Regions from separate parts of the Peribacillus sp. S4 genome, predicted to be linked through region 3. Evidence: riboswitches for the same ligand, from Rfam matches in the RefSeq annotation. Region 3 holds a riboswitch; each other region holds the start of a gene.
The links. Region 3 has a riboswitch for glycine ahead of ACJ9PY_RS03250 (amino acid permease). Riboswitches for the same ligand answer to the same signal wherever they lie in the genome.
Positions count from the first base shown of each region.

Region 1 (6,845 bases), 2.6 Mb from region 3:
AAGGCAGGGATTTTTTTCGTGTAAGCTACTAATCTAGGCTTGATAACGCAAAATGGGTTTTCTTGCAGCAAGAGTTTCATCAAGCCGCTTTATAACGGTTGTATGCGGAGCTTCCTGAACGATTTCCGGAGTTTCTTCCGCTTCCTTGGCAATCTGGATCATCGCATCGATGAACGCATCCAGCGTTTCTTTTGACTCGGTTTCAGTCGGTTCTATCATCATTCCTTCTTCCACGTTCAACGGGAAGTAAATGGTTGGAGGATGATACCCGAAATCCAGCAATCTTTTAGCTATATCGAGAGTCCTTACCCCCAATTTCTTTTGCCGGCGTCCGCTTAATACGAATTCATGCTTACAATGACGATTATATGGTAAGTCAAAATAAGGTTCCAACTTGCGCATCATATAATTGGCATTGATGACCGCGTTCTCTGTGACGGCTTTAAGGCCATCAGGACCCATTGAACGAATGTACGTATATGCCCTCACGTTTATTCCGAAATTACCATAATAAGGTTTTACCCTGCCAATGGATTGCGGACGATCATAATCAAGGACGAATTGCTCGCCTTGCTTGACTATAAGAGGTTTAGGCAAGTAAGGAATCAAGTCGGACTTCACACCTACAGGACCAGAACCCGGGCCGCCGCCTCCATGCGGGCCTGTAAATGTTTTATGGAGATTTAAATGAACCACATCAAAGCCCATGTCACCCGGTCGTGCTTTTGATAGGACTGCATTCAGATTCGCTCCATCATAATAAAGCTTCCCACCTGCGTCATGGACAAGTTGTGCCATTTCCAAAATATTTTCTTCAAACAATCCCAATGTATTGGGGTTCGTCAGCATCAAGGCCGCCGTATCAGGTCCGACAACACGTTTTAAATCTTCAAGGTCGACTAACCCATTTTCATCGGACTTCACTGTAATCGTTTCTAGTCCGGCAACAGTGGCAGAGGCAGGATTCGTACCATGGGCCGAATCAGGTACAATCACTTTCGTCCGTTCTGTATCGCCATTCGCTTCGTGAAAAGCGCGAATCATCATCAATCCTGTCCATTCACCGTGGGCACCTGCTGCAGGCTGTAATGTCACTTGGTCCATCCCGGTGATTTCCGTTAAGTGTTCCTGCAAATCAAATAATAGTCCCAATGCTCCTTGTACAGTAGCGGGATCTTGATATGGATGGATATGGGCAAAACCGTTGAAACGTGCCACATTTTCATTTATTTTCGGATTATATTTCATCGTGCATGAACCCAGCGGATAAAAACCCGAATCCACCCCATGATTCCGTTTGGAAAGTGCAGTATAGTGACGCATGATATCCAGTTCGGACACCTCAGGAAGCTTTGCCTCTTCTTCACGGATGTAGTCGGCAGGAAGAATTTCTTCGAGCGGAATAGTTGCAACATCCATTTCTGGCAGACTGTACCCGATCCGGCCGGAAGTACTGATTTCAAAAATGAGTGATTGATCTTGATTATTCATGTTGATCCCCCAATTCCTGCGCAAGTGCATCAATTTCTTCTTTTGTTCTTAGTTCAGTTACCGCAACCAGCATATGGTCTTTCAATTCAGGATAAACCGTCCCTAAATCGAAGCCGCCGATCATCCCTTTTTCAAAAAGGTTTTTATTGACCTCTGAAAACGGAGCAGGCAGTTTAATGACAAATTCATTAAACGAAGGACCGTCGAATATCACTTCCACCCCTTTGGCCATAATTGCTTTTTTCGCATAATGTGCTTTTTGAATATTTTGCACGGCCATTTCTTTGACACCCTTTTTCCCAAGCGCGGTCATTGCAACAGAAGCGGCCAAGGCATTCAAAGCTTGATTGGAACAAATGTTGGATGTGGCTTTGTCACGGCGAATGTGCTGTTCACGAGCTTGAAGCGTCAGGACAAACCCTCTTTTTCCATTCTCATCGACCGTTTGACCGACGAGTCTGCCCGGAACTTTCCGTACAAGTTTATTAGTAACCGCAAAATATCCACAATGAGGGCCACCGAATGCCGCTGGAATGCCGAATGGCTGAGCATCCCCCGTTACGATATCTGCACCGAGTGCACCAGGGGATGTCAAAGCTCCCAATGCAAGCGGATTACTGGAAACGATAAACATGGACTTGACGCCATGAATGATTTCTTCCATTTCTTTCAATGGCTCGATCCGGCCAAAAAAGTTCGGGTATTGCACGATCACTCCTGCAATGTCATCATTCGCCAATTCCCTTAAAGCAGCTAAGTCCGTCACACCGTCTTTATGAGGAATTTCGATCACTTCCACGCGTTGCCCTTTTGCATATGTCTTCACAACTTCTCTTGATTCAGGATGAACGGTTCCTGAAATGAGAATCCTCTTCCGCCTTGTCTGTCCTGAAGCAAGCATCGCTGCTTCAGCCAGCGCCGTCCCGCCGTCATACATGGAGGAGTTAGCCACATCCATGCCCGTCAATTCACATATCATCGTTTGATATTCAAAGATTGCTTGAAGCTCGCCCTGTGAAATTTCAGGCTGATACGGTGTATATGCCGTATAAAACTCAGAACGGGAAAGAACATGATCGACGATGACCGGCGCATAATGGTCATAGACACCCGCACCAAGGAAGGAAGCATAATTTTTAAGGTCCGCATTCTTTGCAGCAAGCCTTGATAATTCTTTCATTAATGCAGGTTCCGATTTAGCAGGCTTGATATCGTATTCTCCTTGAAAACGAACGCTTTCAGGGATATCATTGAAAAGTTCTTCAGCAGCGGATACCCCTATCGCTTCCAGCATTTCTTGTTTATCTTGCTCTGTCATGGGTAAATAACGATGTTTCATCTAATGACCATTCCCCTCTATTTACGTGGTTTTTTATAAAAAGGTGTTTGTATTATAACGGCTTTCAAACGTTTGGAACGGATTTCCACTTCGACTTCCGCATCCAGCACCGAAAATTCCTTATCGATAAGTACCAATCCAACGTTTTTCTTCAATGTTGGCGATTGGGTACCAGTCGTGACCACGCCAATGACTTCATCACCGCTGTATACCTTATACCCATGACGTGGAATGCCACGGTCAATCATTTCAATTCCCACAAGCTTCCGGGGAGCCCCTTTCTCCTTTTGCTCAGCAAGAACGGCTTTCCCGAAAAAATCAACTTCCTTATCCACTTTTACTGCAAAACCAATCCCGGCTTCTATCGGGGTGATGTCAGCTGAAAGCTCCTGCCCATACAGCGGCAGTTTCGCTTCAAAACGCAGGGTATCACGAGCACCTAAACCAATCGGCTGAACCCCCTCTTCCTTACCGGCATCCATAATCGCCTTCCAAAGGGCAGGGCCATTTTTACTGTCGCTATATATTTCAAAACCATCTTCACCAGTGTATCCAGTACGGGAAACCAGCGTGGAGATACCGTTAATCATGACATTATCCTTGAACCTGAAAAATCCAATTTCACTTAAGTCAGTACTTCCCGATAGTTTTTGTAATATCTTCTCTGCAGCTGGTCCTTGAAGTGCCAGCTGTGTATAGTCACTTGAGACATTCGTAATTTGGGCATCTTCCGTTAAATTAGCTTGCAGCCAATTGAAATCTTTTTCTGTATTCGCTGCATTGACCACGAGCAGATAGTCTTCCTCAGCCCTTTTATACACGATAAGATCATCAACCGTGCCTCCGTTTTCATAACACATGGCGGTATATTGGGCCCCGCCCTGTTGCAGCTTTGATATATCATTTGTCAGCATCTTCTGTAAAAAGGAAAGGCTCCCAGGCCCCTTAACATCGACTTCCCCCATATGGGAAACATCAAATAACCCCGCTTTTGTCCGTACGGCTTCATGTTCATCCTTTATACCCGAAAATTGGACAGGAAGTTCCCAGCCGCCAAAATCAATCGTTTTACCTCCGTATTCACGATAAACCTCAAATAGTGGTGTTCTTTTTAAATTGGTCAAAAAATGACCCCCTTCAGATTTTTTTAAAAATTAATTGGCTTCATTATCAAAAGCTTCTTGTCATTACACATCAGATACAAGCTGATTCATGATGTGAAAAAAGCACAAAAAAGGACAGAGAAAGCCCGTTTGAGCTTTTTCTCTGTCCTGAAACCTGAAAGTTTACCTATGTAATAGGTTTTCCCCTTTGGTGGCCGTCCCATAACGGGCGGCGCTCTCCAGAGTTGCGTCCAATAAGAGTTCTTTTGCCTGAGAGATTCACTGCTAAGTTTGCTCCTTCGGCGCTACATCCGTAGTCTCTCCCCTTATCTTCACCCGCATATAAATGGTCTACCATTGAAAGGAAGCCAATAAGCCCCAAGCATCGGTAAAACCTTTGAGCATAAATGGAATGCATTCTCTGCCAATTCTCCTAAAACTTCAGAAACCGTTTGACTGATCTCCTTCAGTAATCTTGGATAAACTAGGAGCCTATAGCCCATACTAAGAAAACGCGAACTGCAAAATCGATGTACAAACATTCTTTGTAGCGTTTGGAAATTGGAATTTTCTAAATATACTTATATCCTACCCTAAGAAACTTATCTCTGCAATATTTTTTAAAAAAGAAATATTTTTCTTACTTCACATATGAAATGTTCGGGTTTTGACCTTATATTAAGGAAATTATGATTTAAGAGGGAGTTATTTCTATGAAAATCAATATATCCTTCAATTCTGAATGGAATGACGAGTTTCTGCAAAAGATGGAAAATGACGGTCCATGGGGAAATTGGGAGCTTTATAAGTTGGCGGTTCAAATGGAGGAAAACCTTATCATCCCTGATTTTGAAGGTTTACAGGCGCCCAAGCACCTTCCTCAGCTAACCCCGCTTCCCCATCAATTGGAAGCGGCGAAGCAAGTAGTGGAAAAAATGAATGGAAAAGCCATTTTGGCTGATGAAGTAGGGCTGGGAAAAACAATTGAAGCAGGCTTGATCCTAAAAGAGTATATGATTAGGGGCCTTGTAAAAAAAGTATTGATCCTTGTTCCGGCTTCCCTTGTCACACAATGGGCATTTGAATTGAATACCAAGTTTCATATTCCGGCAGTCGTTCAGAGAAAAAGTTATGTCTGGGACTCCTGTGATGTAGTCATTTCATCAATTGATACAGCGAAACGCGCTCCACATCGAGATATCATCTTTACTCAGGAATATGACTTCATCATTATTGATGAAGCTCATAAACTTAAAAATAATAAGACGAAGAACTATGAATTCGTCCAAAATCTGAAAAAGAAATTTTGCTTACTCCTGACAGCCACTCCGATTCAAAATAAAGTCGAGGAGATATTCCACCTCGTTTCGTTATTGAAACCGGGCCACTTGGGAAATGCCTCACTCTTTTCGGAAAAGTATAAAGGGAAAGGCCGGAACATAACTGAAGATGAACACCTAAAGGAACTTGTCAACACTGTCATGATTCGAAACCGGCGGGCCGATACTGGCATTGAATGGACAAAACGGCATGTGGAAACCATCACCATTGAATTTTCTCCAACGGAACAAGCATTATATGATGCTGTTTCCAAATTCAAGCCAATTTCGGATGGATCAAAAGGAAGCGCCTTTTCGGCTCTCACTCTCCAAAGGGAAGCATGCAGCAGCAGAGAGGCTGTCTTTTATACATTAAAGAATATGAGAGATAAATACGATCAGCCTTCCCCTGATTTTTTGGCAAAGCTTGATGATTTATTTACTAAAGTGAATGAAACGGTCCAGAACTCAAAGGCTGAAAAAGCTTTGGAACTGATCAAGAAAATTGATGACAAAGTGATAATCTTTACGGAATATAGGGCGACTCAACTATATCTCCAATGGTACCTACAGCAGAATGGAATTTCTTCTGTTCCTTTCCGAGGAGGTTTTAAGCGCGGAAAGAAAGACTGGATGCGTGAATTATTCCAAAAGAACATTCAGGTATTAATCGCAACAGAAGCTGGCGGGGAAGGGATAAACCTTCAGTTTTGCCATCACTTGATTAATTTTGACCTGCCCTGGAACCCAATGAGGCTTGAACAGAGAATTGGACGGATTCACCGCCTTGGTCAGGAAGAAGATGTGATGATTTATAACTTTGCCACGAAAAATACAGTTGAAGAACATATACTGAAGTTACTATACGAAAAAATAAATTTATTTGAAAAAGTAATCGGTGAATTGGATGATATTTTAACCAAACTGGATATTAACAACATTGAAGAATATTTAATTGATGTGGTCGGCGAGTCCAAAACAGAAGGCGAAATGAAAATCAAGATGGATAATTTTTCATCGTTGATCCAATTCGCTCAATCAATGAAGGAAGGTGAGGTTCATGCAGCAACGGGAAATTCATGATTTTTTAATCACTTTCTTTAAAGCCAACGATTGTGAAATACTGGATAATGCACCAACCCACCTTACAGTGCAATTGACGATTGAGATGGATAAAGAATTAATGAACAGACCCTTTTATTGGCATTATCTAGAAAAAACAGGAGGTGTTCCGAACCCGGCACAAATCACTTTCATTACCGATCCAGAACAAGCTCCATCCGATTTAAAGGGAGAAATGATTCATTTTGGCTCCCCTCGTCTTCACCAGATTATTCAATCAACCAAAAAGCTGGCAGGGTATACTAGACTTTTTGAGAATACGCCTCCATCAAAAGGCAGAAATAATCCTTTGTTTCCTTGGCTGACCCTGAATGTGAAAATATCCTATCAATGCGACCGCAAAAAAGATACTTTCATGTCAATCGGACTGAATTTAATCTCGGGGGAAATAATGGAAGGGTTTCACCATCGGGTTTTACCGATTAACGTCACCCCGAAAATACCGGATTATTCCTTTACGCTTTCACCTCT
Region 1 is NZ_CP175708.1:3,670,638-3,677,482, forward strand. Features, by position in the region: gene gcvPB (aminomethyl-transferring glycine dehydrogenase subunit GcvPB) at 34-1,491, opposite strand; gene gcvPA (aminomethyl-transferring glycine dehydrogenase subunit GcvPA) at 1,484-2,830, opposite strand; gene gcvT (glycine cleavage system aminomethyltransferase GcvT) at 2,848-3,954, opposite strand; glycine riboswitch at 4,182-4,269, opposite strand; gene ACJ9PY_RS17410 (DEAD/DEAH box helicase) at 4,647-6,335, shown strand; gene ACJ9PY_RS17415 (YqhG family protein) at 6,313-6,845, shown strand, end outside.
Region 1: another riboswitch for glycine. It lies ahead of gcvT (glycine cleavage system aminomethyltransferase GcvT); the one in region 3 lies ahead of ACJ9PY_RS03250 (amino acid permease).

Region 2 (6,845 bases), 1.9 Mb from region 3:
CACGAATTAAATGCTTTGGAAATTTTTCATTTATATCAACATAGTCAACGTCACTATCCGGAATACTTGAACCTACCCGTCCTGGACGACTTATTTCAAAAATTAACTCATTATATTCAACCATTTACAATCGCCTCCAAAGCATCAACAAATTGGTCAATTTCTTCTTTTGTTCGCTGCTCAGTCACAGCTAGCAACATTTTATTTTCAAAACCGTAATCACTTTTTAAATCAAATCCACCGATAATACCCGCCTTAAGAAGGTTTGCATTGACTTCCTTTACCGGAAGAGGAAGCCCGACAACAAACTCATTGAAGAATGGTGCTTCATTGTATATAGAATAGCCTTTCTGCTCTAGGGTTTTCGCCATGTAATCAGCTTTCTCAATGTTTAGCTGTGCCATTTGACGAATCCCTTGCTTCCCAAGTGATGTCATACAAATAGAAGAGGCGAGAGCATTTAATGCCTGGTTGGAACAAATATTGGATGAGGCTTTATCACGGCGAATATGCTGTTCACGTGCTTGAAGTGTTAACACAAATCCGCGCTGTCCTTTTTCATCTGCTGTTTGGCCTACAATACGTCCTGGGATTTTACGCATGAGTTTTTTATTTACCGCAAAATAGCCGCAGTGTGGCCCGCCAAAGGACATCGGGATTCCTAATGGCTGCATATCACCGATCACGATATCTGCCCCAAGTTTCCCAGGAGCCTGTAAGAGTGCTAGTGCAAGAGGATTGGCGCTTACGATTAAAAGGGCACCTTTTTCTTCCGCAATTTTCTTAATTGCTTTTATATCCTCAATGGAACCGAAGAAATTTGGATATTGAACAATTACGGCAGCAGTATCTTTATCAATTTGTTCTTGAAGCTTCCCTAAATCTGTAATCTCACCGGCAAGGTTTACTTCCTCAGCTGTGTATCCCGGACCTGCTGCTACTGTATGTAAAATAGCACGGGATTCAGGATGTACCGCTTTGGATACAAGAACTTTCGAACGTCTTGTAGATGTGACAGCAAGCGATGCAGCTTCCGCAAGCGATGTAAAACCATCGTACATGGAAGAATTAGCCACATCCATTCCTGTCAACTCACAAACCATCGTTTGAAATTCAAAAATTGCTTGTAATTCACCTTGACTGATTTCCGGTTGGTAAGGTGTATAGGCCGTGTAAAATTCGGAGCGCGAAATCATATGGTTTACCACACTTGGAATGTAGTGATCATATGTACCCGCGCCTAGGAAAGTCGGATAATGATTCGCATTTTTGTTTTTTGTAGCAAGCTGGTTCATTCTTTTCAAAAGAAGCGGTTCAGGAACCGCCTTTGGGATGTTTAGCTCACCCTGCAGTCTAATTTCAGCTGGAATATCTTCAAATAACTCATCTATTGAAGAAATATTTAAAAATGAGAGCATTTCGTCTTGATCTTGTTTCGTATCAGGAAGGTATCTAAAAGTGGCTGTCATATTATTCCTCTCCTTCATTAGTAAATGCTTGATACTCATCTTCGTTTAGAAGTGAGTCTAACTCTTCTGGATTGGACATTTCTACTTCGACTAACCAGCCTGCTTCAAATGGATGCTCGTTAATCGTCTCTGGGGCACCCTCTAACTCTTCGTTTACAGTAACCACCGTACCTGAAACAGGTGAGTAAAGTTCGGAAACTGCTTTAACTGACTCGATCGTTCCCATCGATTCATTGACCGTTACTTCATCATCAATCTCTGGATTTTCAACAAAGACGATATCACCTAAAGCCTTTTGTGCATAATCAGAGATTCCAATACGTACACGATTTCCTTCTAATTGTTGGACCCATTCATGTTCTTTGCTATATCGAAAACTTGATATTACTTTCGTCATTGTATTTTCCCCTTTTCTTTTCGTTTTTTTAACTATTGTCATAATTCTGAATATATTTTGGGTAATTTTACTCTTAGGTAATCCATTTCAGGCTGCAAGCCAGGTAACGTAAATCGACTCAGGAAAACTATACGATAACTCTATTAAAATATTTCCGCTTATCTTTTGTAGAATGGTGCATTAACAATAACGGCTTCTATCTGTTTATTTCGGATTTCCACTTTTATCGGCGTACCCACTTCAGATTGATCGGCTAATAACAAGGCAAGACCTAAGCTTTTTTTCAAAGATGGTGATTGTGTTCCTGATGTAACAATACCTATTTCCTCTCCATCTTTAGAAATTACCTTGTAACCATGACGCGGAATCCCACGGCCTGTTACTTCAATCCCTACTAATTTTCGTTTTAATCCAGCTTCTTTTTGTTCTGTAAGAGCAGATTTTCCGATAAAGTCACTTTCTTTATTCGTCTTTACGACAAAGCCGATTCCTGCTTCAAGCGGGCTGATGTCTTTACTTAGTTCTTGGCCATAGAGTGCAAGACGTGCTTCAAGACGAAGCGTGTCCCGTGCACCTAGTCCGCAAGGTTTTAATCCACTCGTGGCTCCTGCTTCTATGATCTTTTCCCAAAGTACTACCGCTTTGTCTGCAGATAAATAAAGTTCAAATCCATTTTCTCCTGTGTACCCTGTACGGGATACAAGTACGTCGGTAATACCAGAGATGTTGACATGCTGGGCGAATTTAAAAGAACCAATTTCTGATAAATCTATTTCCGTTAACTTTTGCAAAATGCTTTCTGCCTTTGGTCCTTGGATGGCAAGCTGAGCGATGTCTTCCGAAATGTTTTGGAGCTCCATCTCTCCTTTTACTTGCTGCTTCATCCATTCGTAATCTTTCTCAATGTTTGCAGCATTAATGACAAGTAAATATTTTTCATTCCCTAATTTATAAACTAATAAATCATCAACCGTTCCTCCGTCTGGATAACACATTGCGGTATACTGTGCTTGATTGATGCCAAGCTTTGTTACATCGTTTGTAACAAGGTAGTTAATATAACTCTCGGCATCTTTCCCTTCCACAAGTACTTCTCCCATATGGGAAACATCAAAAAGTCCTGCTTCAGTTCGAACAGCTTCATGCTCTTCTAAAATGCTTGTAAATTGAACCGGCAGAGACCAGCCACCAAAATTTATGACTTTTGCTCCGTATTTTTCATATACTTCAAAAAGCGGTGTTTGCTTTAATGTTGTTTCAATCCCCATGGTTTACCCCCAATTATGATTTTCTGTAAAATAGTTCAACTATTACCGGTTTCTTTATTGTCAGGAGACATATCTTTCTGCCATGGCCGTTGCTCAGGTTTTCAGCAAAGGCATAATTCCATTAAGCCGTCCCTTTCTTTACACAGTAATTGGCTGTTGAAATAAAGGATAACCATCACAAATCCCTTTCGTCGTTTCTCTTGCTTTCTGAAGAACGTCTTTATTCCCTTTACTCTTTAGAACAGTTGCAATCATTTCACCAATTTTCACCATCTCTTCTTTCTTCATGCCTCGAGTTGTTATGGCTGCTGTGCCCATTCGGATACCGCTCGTAACAAAGGGCTTTTCTGGATCATAGGGAATCGTATTTTTATTAACGGTAATGCCTGCGTCTTCCAATAGTTTCTCTGCTTCTTTTCCTGTTAAATTCCACGGACGCAAATCTAAAAGGACAATATGATTATCTGTTCCACCAGAAACAAGGACTGCACCTTCATTTTTTAATGTTTCGCCAAGTGTTGTAGCATTTTCAATGACTTGTTTCGCATAATCCTTAAAGCTTGGTTGTAAAGCTTCGTTGAATGCAACTGCTTTTGCTGCAATGATATGCATAAGTGGACCACCTTGAATTCCAGGGAATACGGATTTATTAATCGCTTTGATAATTACTTCATCGTTTGTTAAAATGATGCCCCCCCGAGGTCCTCTTAATGTTTTATGAGTTGTACTTGTCACAACATCCGCATATGGGATTGGGGATGGGTGAAGACCAGTAGCTACCAGACCGGCTATATGAGCCATATCCACCATAAGTTTTGCACCCACTTGATCGGCAATTTCTCTAAATCGTGCAAAATTAATCGTTCTTGGATAGGCACTAGTTCCTGCAATAATCAATTTAGGTTTTTCTTTCTTTGCGATAGCTTCCAACTCATCATAATCAATTAACTGAGTATCTTCTCTAACTCCATAGGACACAACTTCAAACCATTTTCCTGAAACGCTGACTGGGCTTCCATGAGTTAAGTGGCCACCATGTGAAAGGTTCATTCCCATCACCTTATCACCAGGCTGAAGCAGTGCGAAAAAAACTGCGAAATTGGCTTGTGCACCTGAGTGAGGCTGAACATTTGCATATTTGGCACCGAAAAGCTTTGTTAGCCGCTCAATAGCCGTTTGTTCTGCCACATCGACAAATTCACACCCACCATAATAGCGCTTTCCTGGATAACCTTCTGCATATTTATTTGTCATCACGCTTCCCATTGCCTCTAATACATCTGGGCTAACAAAGTTCTCTGATGCAATCAACTCCAGTGTTTGATGTTGACGTTGTCCTTCTTTTTCAATCGCTTCAAAAATGGTTAAATCATTTTGATGTAAACTCATTTAAATTTCCTCCTAGACATTTTTATTAATTCTGAATTTTTATTTAATTACTAATTCCAATATGGTACTAGACACTAAATTTCTTGCCCGCTACAGGCCTGCTTTTCTATAAAACTGTTAAAAATAGTATGCTTTACAACCTTTTTTGCACGCAAAAAAGGACAGAAAAGGGTCGTAGCGTTCTCTACCCTTCTCTGTCCTTTTACCTGAGAGTTTAGCTCCATTTTTTAATAGAGCCTTTCCCCTTTGGTGGCGTATATGTTAATACGCGCTCTCCAGAGGTGCGTCCATTTGTGGTTCCATCTACCTGAGAGATTTGTTCCAAGGGTCTTTTTGGAACTTGCTCCTTCGGTGGCTTGTCGCTTTGCACTCTCCCACAACTGTCATCCGCTTATTCAATTTAGTACATTTAGAATAGTTGTTGAGCATAATTATGTCAAGCATTTTTGAAAGCGCTAACAATACTATTCTAAAATATTTATTTCGAATTATCATATGATCAACCAGATACCTTTGTTTTTTTAAAACGGACAGATTTTTTACTCACCGAGTTGGAAAATATGGAGCGGCCTATCTGAACAAACACCGCAAATAGAATCAAAGGATTTCTTGACTCTTAATTCCCCGCTATCTCTCTCTGATTCGCCTGATCCACCTTCGTTTTGCCCATCTTATAAATCGCAATCAGCATAATGAACCAAACAGGTGTAACGAATAAGGCAACACGAGTGTCGTCCGCAAGTGCAAGAACCACAAGGACGAACGCTAGGAAAGCAAGGATGAAGTAATTGGAAATTGGATAAAGTGGTAATTTAAATTTGCTCTTTTTCACTAGATCTGGCCTTGTTTTACGGTATTTCAAATGACTGATGACTGTAATTCCCCAAATAAAGATGAAACATACTGTAGAAATACTTGTAATCAAGGTAAATACACCTTCAGGCATTAAATAGTTCAAAACAACGGAAATTAAAATGACAACAGTTGAAAAGAACAATGCATTGGAAGGTACTTTTCGGTCATTAAGTTTTGCAAACGGTACAGGTGCATTTTTATCTTTGGCAAGTGAATATACCATCCGGCTTGTACTGAAGATTGCGCTGTTACATGCCGAAGCAGCCGATGTTAGGACGACAAAATTAACGATACCAGCTGCACCAGCGATACCTACAGCCACAAATACTTGGACGAATGGGCTTTCCGTTGGGATGATTGCGTTCCAAGGATAAACACTCATAATGACAATAAGTGCGCCAATGTAGAAAATTATAATCCGAATAGGAATATTATTGATCGCTTTGGGGATAACTTTTTCTGGATTTTCTGTTTCACCTGCTGTAAGTCCTACAAGTTCAATGCCCACAAACGCAAACACTACCATCTGGAATGAGAGGACAAAACCATTTATTCCATTTGGGAACATACCTTCGTGACTCCATAGATTCGTGAAACTTGCTGCGCCTGAATCAGTGGAAAAGCCTTTAATAATCATGAAAATACCGATAACAATTAGTGCTAGGATAGCGATGACCTTAATTAATGCGAACCAGAATTCCATTTCGCCAAAAAGTTTTACGGTTGCAAGATTCATAAATAGCAAAATGACTAGAGCAATTAATCCTGGCATCCACTGCGGTACGGAAGGAAACCAATACTGAGTATAAAGACCAACTGCCGTTAAGTCGGCCATTGCGATTGATATCCAGCAAAACCAGTAGGTCCAGCCGGTTACAAATGCTGCCATATTACCTAAATAGTCTCTTACAAAGTCAACAAAGGAATGATAGTTCAAATTAGATAAGAGCAGTTCTCCAAGTGCGCGCATGATTAAGAAGCAAATGATGCCTGTAATCATGTAAGCAAATAGAATTGATGGCCCGGCTAAATGAATAGATTTTCCTGCTCCAAGAAATAATCCCGTTCCGATTGCCCCACCAATAGCTATGAGTTGTACGTGCCTGTTTTTTAGCCCTCTATCCAACTTTTGTTCCTGCATACGATTTCCCACCTTCTACTTTTTTAGGCTACTTGGAATTTTCCCCATTTAAAGGGTCAGCCTTTCAATGAGTGTGAATTATTAGCGTACTGGAGACTGCCTCACTATTGTAAGCGCTTTCTTTGATGCGTGCTAGTTATAGATTTTTGAAATAAAGCTACCAACCATTTTTGAAAATATAGCATTAATTGTACAAAACAAAGGATAGATCATTTATCTACAGATCTCAATTCACACTCCTCTCTTTTTATCTTTCCAAGTACAAAAAAGGGCAGAGGAAAGATAGGTATTTTCCTACCTTCCTCTGTCCTTTTACCTGAGAGTTT
Region 2 is NZ_CP175708.1:2,615,303-2,622,147, reverse strand. Features, by position in the region: gene gcvPB (aminomethyl-transferring glycine dehydrogenase subunit GcvPB) at 1-124, opposite strand, end outside; gene gcvPA (aminomethyl-transferring glycine dehydrogenase subunit GcvPA) at 117-1,469, opposite strand; gene gcvH (glycine cleavage system protein GcvH) at 1,471-1,866, opposite strand; gene gcvT (glycine cleavage system aminomethyltransferase GcvT) at 2,025-3,134, opposite strand; gene glyA (serine hydroxymethyltransferase) at 3,273-4,523, opposite strand; glycine riboswitch at 4,708-4,812, opposite strand; gene ACJ9PY_RS12485 (amino acid permease) at 5,140-6,519, opposite strand.
Region 2: another riboswitch for glycine. It lies ahead of glyA (serine hydroxymethyltransferase); the one in region 3 lies ahead of ACJ9PY_RS03250 (amino acid permease).

Region 3 (6,845 bases):
AGATCTCAGTTCGGTGTTATCCTGATTTTAATAGCTTTCGTAATATCGATTACTTTTTGTTTGAATCCGGAAGTCTTATTAAGAGGTGGATATGATTTAGCTATGGATGGCCTGGTAGTATCCAGAACCTTGATGATTATTTTTTCGTTGTATTTATTAGTTAAAATAGGGGATTTGTTTATAAACAGAAAAGATTAATAGTCTAAAATGAGGTTTCCCATAAACAATAATGAGATAAAGGACACTATGTTTGGAAGCCGAGAATAAGGAAGGCTCAGTCTTTTGACTGAGCCTCCAATGTTTATTGATCCATAACCAGTTTCAAAATTTGCTTCATATATCGTTAACGGATTTAGGTTCCAACTGAACCGCGTGCTTTCTGAAAGTAATACTCACCGTGATCATCACAATGAAATTGACTGCCAATGCAATGATTCCCACATTCAAATCTTTTGCTGCTTGCGGCAAGGATGGAAACAAGGTCCCTATTGTCGATTGACTGAGTGTAATGCAGATTACGATGGCCAATCCGGTAATGATGCCGGCGATTGCGCCAAATTTATTGATCGGATTATTCCTTTTCAGACTAAAGAGAAGGGATGGGAAGAGCTGTGTGATGAGACTGTATCCCATAAGAATTAATGCCGACATCGTTTCGCCGCCGTTTAAGGTGAAGTAGACGGCTATAAGGGCAATGATAGGCACAAGGAACTTTGCCAATCGTACAATATGGCGATCGGATACGTCAGGTGCAAATTCCTTATAAACGTTTTTCGCGAGCAGTGTAGCGACGCTCATCAAAAGCATGGATCCCGGCACCAATGCGGTCAACAATCCAGCGCCGCCGATTATGCCTATAAACCATGGATCAAAGGTCTCGATCGAAAGGCGCAGCAATGAGAGGTCCGCATCTGCACCAACGAGTCCGGGCACTTTCAATATAGCTGTAAACCCAACGAAAAAGACGAATAACAGCATGAGTGTATATAAAGGACTGATGATGGCGTTCTTTCGAAATACCTTGCCGCTGCGTGCTGAATAAACAGCGCTGAAAACTTGCGGCCACATATAGAAACCGAATACGAGCAATATTACCGTGGAGATGAACCATGATACGCTAAGCCCCTGATCAGGGAACTTTAGAAAACCAGGCTTGGCGGCATCAACCGCTTCAAACATCGGCTGAAATCCGCCAAAGTAATGTATCGGCAGATAAATCCCCAAAAATCCTATTATGGCGACCATCATGATATCTTTAATGACCGCGGTCCAAACTGAACCGTGTATACCGGAGATCATCACATAAATGGTAAGGCTGATCGCCCCCATCCAAACTGCCTCAGACATTGAGATGGCACCATAAGATGCTTCTGAGACAATGATCCCCAATCCTTTCAGCTGCACGACGATCACTGGGATCATCGACACCACACCGACAAGTGCAGCCAAAATTCCTAAACTGGGACTCATATATTTGCTTACAAAGAAATCGGATTGAGACATCAGTTTATTTTCTTTGGCATATCTCCATATTTCCGGCAGGAGCCAATAGGATAATACGTAAGACAAAGTAATGTAAATTAGAACATATAGAGCGGGTGCGCCCTTGCCATAAGCCCAGCCGCTGCCGCCAAGGAAGGAGAAGGTCGTATAGATTTCCCCAGCCATCAGCAGAAAGACGAATATCGCACCAAAACCGCGTCCGCCCACCGTCCATTGTTCCAAGTCCATATCTTTTCCTTTTGAAGAGCGTATTCCTAAAAATATCGATAGAAGTAAAAATGCTAAAATGATTAAGAGAGCAATATTCATTCCTGGTCACCTTCCCGATTCCTGGGATCCAGCTTATACATGATGCCGAGTATGGCAGAGGTAAGGACCACCCACATAGCCATCCAGAACATATTGAAAGGCATCCCTAATACATATGGTTCTATTTTATTAACAAAAGGTAGAAATCCCAGTATGCCTATAAAAGGAACTAGTGTAAGAATATATATAATCTTCATTAAACAACCCCCTTCGTTTTAAATAAAGTGAAACGCCCACCAATGGGGGTTCATTCTTCAATGCCACTGATGGATGGGTGAACCAAACCGGATGGAAAATTCATACATGACGGAAAAGGTCCGATAATATATATTAGCTTACACTATTTTGATATAAAATTTAATGCAGTTGCCTGATATATTTTAGCAAAAGTGTGCAGAAAGCCGAATGCCTAATATGTTCATATGCAGATAAAGCCTTGAATTCATATTGAGTTCAAGGCTTTATTTCCTTTAGCTATCTTTTTTTTCGATAATTATATAGTATCACCAAGAGGATGAACCAGATTGGGGTCAAGAGCAGTGATAGCCGTGTAGCTTCAGCGAATAGCATAACAATAAGGATGAACAGGAATAAGCCTAAAATGACGTAATTGACAAAAGGTGTAAAAGGAGCCTTGAAAGTCGATTCGGCTCTTAGGTCAGGCCTTGTTTTCGAATATTTGATATGGGAGATCAAGATAATGCTCCATACCCATATGAAACAGATGGCACTGATGGTAGTCACGACAGTAAATGCCTGTTCCGGTATCAGCTTGCTTAATAATGCCCCTATTGATACAACGATTGTGGATGTGAATAAGGCATTGCTCGGAACAGCCTGTTTATTTAATTTTTCCAGCTTAGCTGGGGCTTCACCATTCCTGCTTAACGTATAAAGTATTCGGCTCGTTGAAAATAAACCGCTGTTGCATGCAGAAGCAGCGGATGTCAAAACGACGAAGTTGATGATCCCTGCAGCGACTGGAATGCCGATTAACGCAAAGACCTCTACAAATGGACTGCTTGTGGCATCCAGTTGTGTCCATGGGTTGACGCAGAGAATGACGAATAGTGCACCAACGTAGAAAAGCAAAATCCGGACAGGGATTTTATTGATGGCAGATGGAATGTTCTTTCGCGGGTTCGCCGTTTCTGCTGCAGAAACCCCGACCAATTCGACACCGACAAATGAGAAGACGACCAACTGTAAAGATAACAGGAATCCGGAAATGCCATTGGGGAACATGCCGCCATGATTCCAAAGGTTCGTTAGGGAAACCGTTCCGGTATTGGTATTGAAGCCGAGGATCAGAAGGAAAATTCCTACGATGATCAAGGCGATGATCGTGATTACTTTAATGATGGCAAACCAGAATTCCAATTCGCCAAAGATCTTAACGGTCAATAGGTTCAATCCTAACAGAATGACCAGACAAAGCAGAGCCGGAATCCATTGAGGGACATCAAACCAATATTGCATATAAACACCGACAGCTATGATATCGGCCATTGCGGTCATGATCCAACAAAACCAATATGTCCAACCGGTCACGAAGCCGGCCCATGGACCGACATATTCAGTTGCGAATTCAGTGAATGATGTGTACCCTGCATTGGATAAAAGCAGTTCCCCCAGGGCCCTCATCACAAAAAACAAGGCAATCCCTATTATCATATAAGAGAATAATATGGAAGGACCTGCTAATTGTATGGCTTTTCCGGAACCTAAAAATAAACCGGTGCCAATGGTTCCTCCTATTGCAATCAGTTGTACATGTCGATTTTTTAAATCTCTTTTTAATTCTTGTTTAGCCAATTCGTACGCCCCCGTTTTTATAGTCTGGTAGTGAATGTTTACCTGCATGGTCTTGGAGAGAGGGACGTGATTGTCGTCCAGCTTGCCTTTCCCATTTATTGTTATAGTCCAATCACAATATGGACAATAAAAAAAGAGATTGGATAATACCAATCTCTTAAAGGGCTCAGAATAACAATATATCATTCGTTACTCTTCTGTCCTTTTGCCTGAGATTGTGAATCCTTCGGCGCTGCATCTTGTACAGTCTCTCCAGAAGCTGCTCCTGCTATAGTGTCATCCATAGCATTCATCGCTTGCTTGTATGCGGTTGTGAAGAAATGTCAGTCAGTGATGATTTTCCACTGCTTGATCATTTCATTATGCTTATAAAATAATATTGGAATTCTATCATCTATTTTTCGGTAGGTCAACAATTTTTTTTGAAATGAAACAGGCATTTTCTGTAGTTTAATAGTGGTCTGTATTTAACTTAAGGTCTAAGCAGAAGTGATTGTTTTCTACTCATTATGAACGATCACTATAATAAAATACTGAACATCATTTTTTTAAAATGATATTTTTAGATTAGAAAAATCAACAAGATATTATTGGCAACTGTTTATTTCAAAAATACAATTGTATTTTTACAGAATATTTACTATTATAAGATAAGAAAACATAAATGAAGTGTTATTGGTATTTTTTCGATAGAGCATTTCTAACTGCAATAATTAATAAGTTCGTGGTAAGGATAGAAAAGCATTACCGATATTGCATCTGGAGGAGTTAATCATGTCGAACAAGGAATTAAAGAGAGGGCTGGAAGCACGTCACATTCAAATGATAGCTTTGGGCGGAACCATCGGAGTCGGGTTATTCATGGGATCTGCGAGCACGATCAAATGGACCGGGCCCTCTGTAATGCTTGCTTATGCCATTGCAGGTATTTTTATATTTTTCATCATGCGTTCCATGGGTGAGATGCTTTATTTAGAACCGACTACAGGTTCTTTTGCAACCTTTGCGAGCAGCTATATACATCCTTTGGCAGGTTATATGACTGCTTGGAGCAATTGGTTTCAATGGGTAATCGTCGGAATGTCCGAAATCATTGCGGTTGGCTTGTATATGCAATATTGGTTCCCGGAGTTACCGGCCTGGATACCAGGTGTGGTCGCCATGATCATCTTGGGAGCGGCCAACCTCATTTCCGTTAAATCCTTCGGGGAATTTGAATTCTGGTTTGCACTTATAAAAATCATAACGATTATATTGATGATCGTTGCCGGCCTAGGCCTTATCTTCTTTGGAATAGGGAATGGCGGGGATGCGATTGGATTATCGAATCTTTGGGAAAATGGCGGCTTCTTTACGGGAGGCTGGACAGGATTCTTCTTTGCGCTTTCACTTGTCGTGGCTTCCTATCAAGGCGTTGAGCTTATCGGCATCACAGCAGGGGAAGCGAAAGACCCAACGAAGACCGTAACAAAAGCGATTCAATCAATTATATGGCGCATTTTAATTTTCTACATTGGTGCCATTTTCGTCATCGTGACAGTATTCCCTTGGGATCAACTGGATGACTTAGGCAGTCCGTTTGTTTCTACCTTTGCCAAAATAGGTATCACTGCAGCGGCAGGCATCATTAATTTTGTGGTCATCACTGCGGCGATGTCTGGATGCAACAGTGGGATCTTCAGTGCAGGTCGTATGCTTTACACACTGGCATTGAATGGCCAAGCTCCGAAAGTCTTTGCTAAAGTATCTAAAAATGGAGTTCCGGCATATTGCACGATCGCTGTACTATTAGGGTTGGGCATCGGGGTTATCCTGAATTACCTTGCACCGCCGCAAGTATTCCTTTATGTGTACAGTGCGAGTGTTTTGCCTGGGATGATTCCATGGTTTGTCTTACTTATCAGTGAGCTTAAGTTCAGAAAGGTAAATGCCGCTGAAATGGAGAAACATCCGTTCAAAATGCCGTTGGCCCCTTACAGTAACTATGCGACAATAGCCTTTTTACTGATGGTGCTGGTAGGTATGTGGATCAATCCTAGTACAAGGATTTCCTTGGTTGTCGGGATCGTTTTCCTAGCCTTGGTAATAGCAAGTTATTACATGCTGAAAATGGATAAACGAACACCATTGGATGTTAAATCCGATGATGAGATTTCAGGATAAGAAATTCTAGTAAAAAGCCCTTCTCTAATTCGAGAAGGGCCTTTTTTTCCTTGTAGATCAATTGTGGAATTTACGAGTAAAACGGCGAAACTCACGAGTGTAGTCGTGGAATTCACGAGTGAAATAGCGAAATTCACGAGTAAAGTCGTCGAATTCACGAGTAAAATAGCGAAATTCACGAGTAAAGTCGTCGAATTCACGAGAAGTCGTTGAATTCACGAGTAAAACAGCGAAACTCACGAGTATAGCTAAATTGACCCCATTACCATGGAGGGACAGCAAGGGGAATGTATCTTCATGCCAGTTTTTTTCATAGGATGTTACATATTTACCCGAGGAAGGGGTTATCTTTTGGAAAGAACAAAGCTTACCGGGCGTATCGTTTCACCTAATGATGCTGAGTATGAGCGTGCCAGGATAAATAATAACTTAAGTTTTTCTAAATTCCCAAAGGTCATTGTGTTTTGTCAAAATTCCGATGATGTGTTGAATTCATTGAAGTGGGCCCGGGAAAATCATGCACCTTTCCGGGTTAGGAGCGGCAGGCATAGTTATGAAAATTTTTCATTAGTGAATGGCGGTCTAGTCATTGATATTAGTGAAATGTACAATATCAAGGTCAATCGTGAAAAAATGATCGCAAAAATTGAAGCCGGAGCTGATTTAGGGCGAGTATATAATACGTTATGGAACTATGGCACGACGATTCCGGCAGGGACCGAAAGCAGTGTTGGTGTTGTAGGTCTTACGCTCGGCGGTGGAATAGGTATGTTAACGAGGCGCTTTGGACTTACTTGTGACAATCTACTTGAAATAGAAATGGTAAGGGCTTGTGGAAAGAGGGGAGCCAAACTCATTAAAGCGAATAGGAAAATCAATAGTGATTTATTTTGGGCATGCTGCGGGGGAGGAGGGGGAAACTTTGGCATAGTCACTTCTCTTACTTTCAGGGTAACCCCCGTATCAAGGGTTTCCGTTTTCTCCGTCACATGGGGGTGGGAAGATTTCGAAGCGGTGTTTGAAGCCTGGCAGGATTGGGCCACTCAAGCTGATGA
Region 3 is NZ_CP175708.1:678,381-685,225, forward strand. Features, by position in the region: gene ACJ9PY_RS03235 (hypothetical protein) at 1-198, shown strand, start outside; gene ACJ9PY_RS03240 (sodium:solute symporter family protein) at 334-1,812, opposite strand; gene ACJ9PY_RS03245 (DUF3311 domain-containing protein) at 1,809-2,009, opposite strand; gene ACJ9PY_RS03250 (amino acid permease) at 2,287-3,627, opposite strand; glycine riboswitch at 3,815-3,893, opposite strand; gene ACJ9PY_RS03255 (amino acid permease) at 4,402-5,790, shown strand; gene ACJ9PY_RS03260 (hypothetical protein) at 5,854-6,003, shown strand; gene ACJ9PY_RS03265 (FAD-binding oxidoreductase) at 6,142-6,845, shown strand, end outside.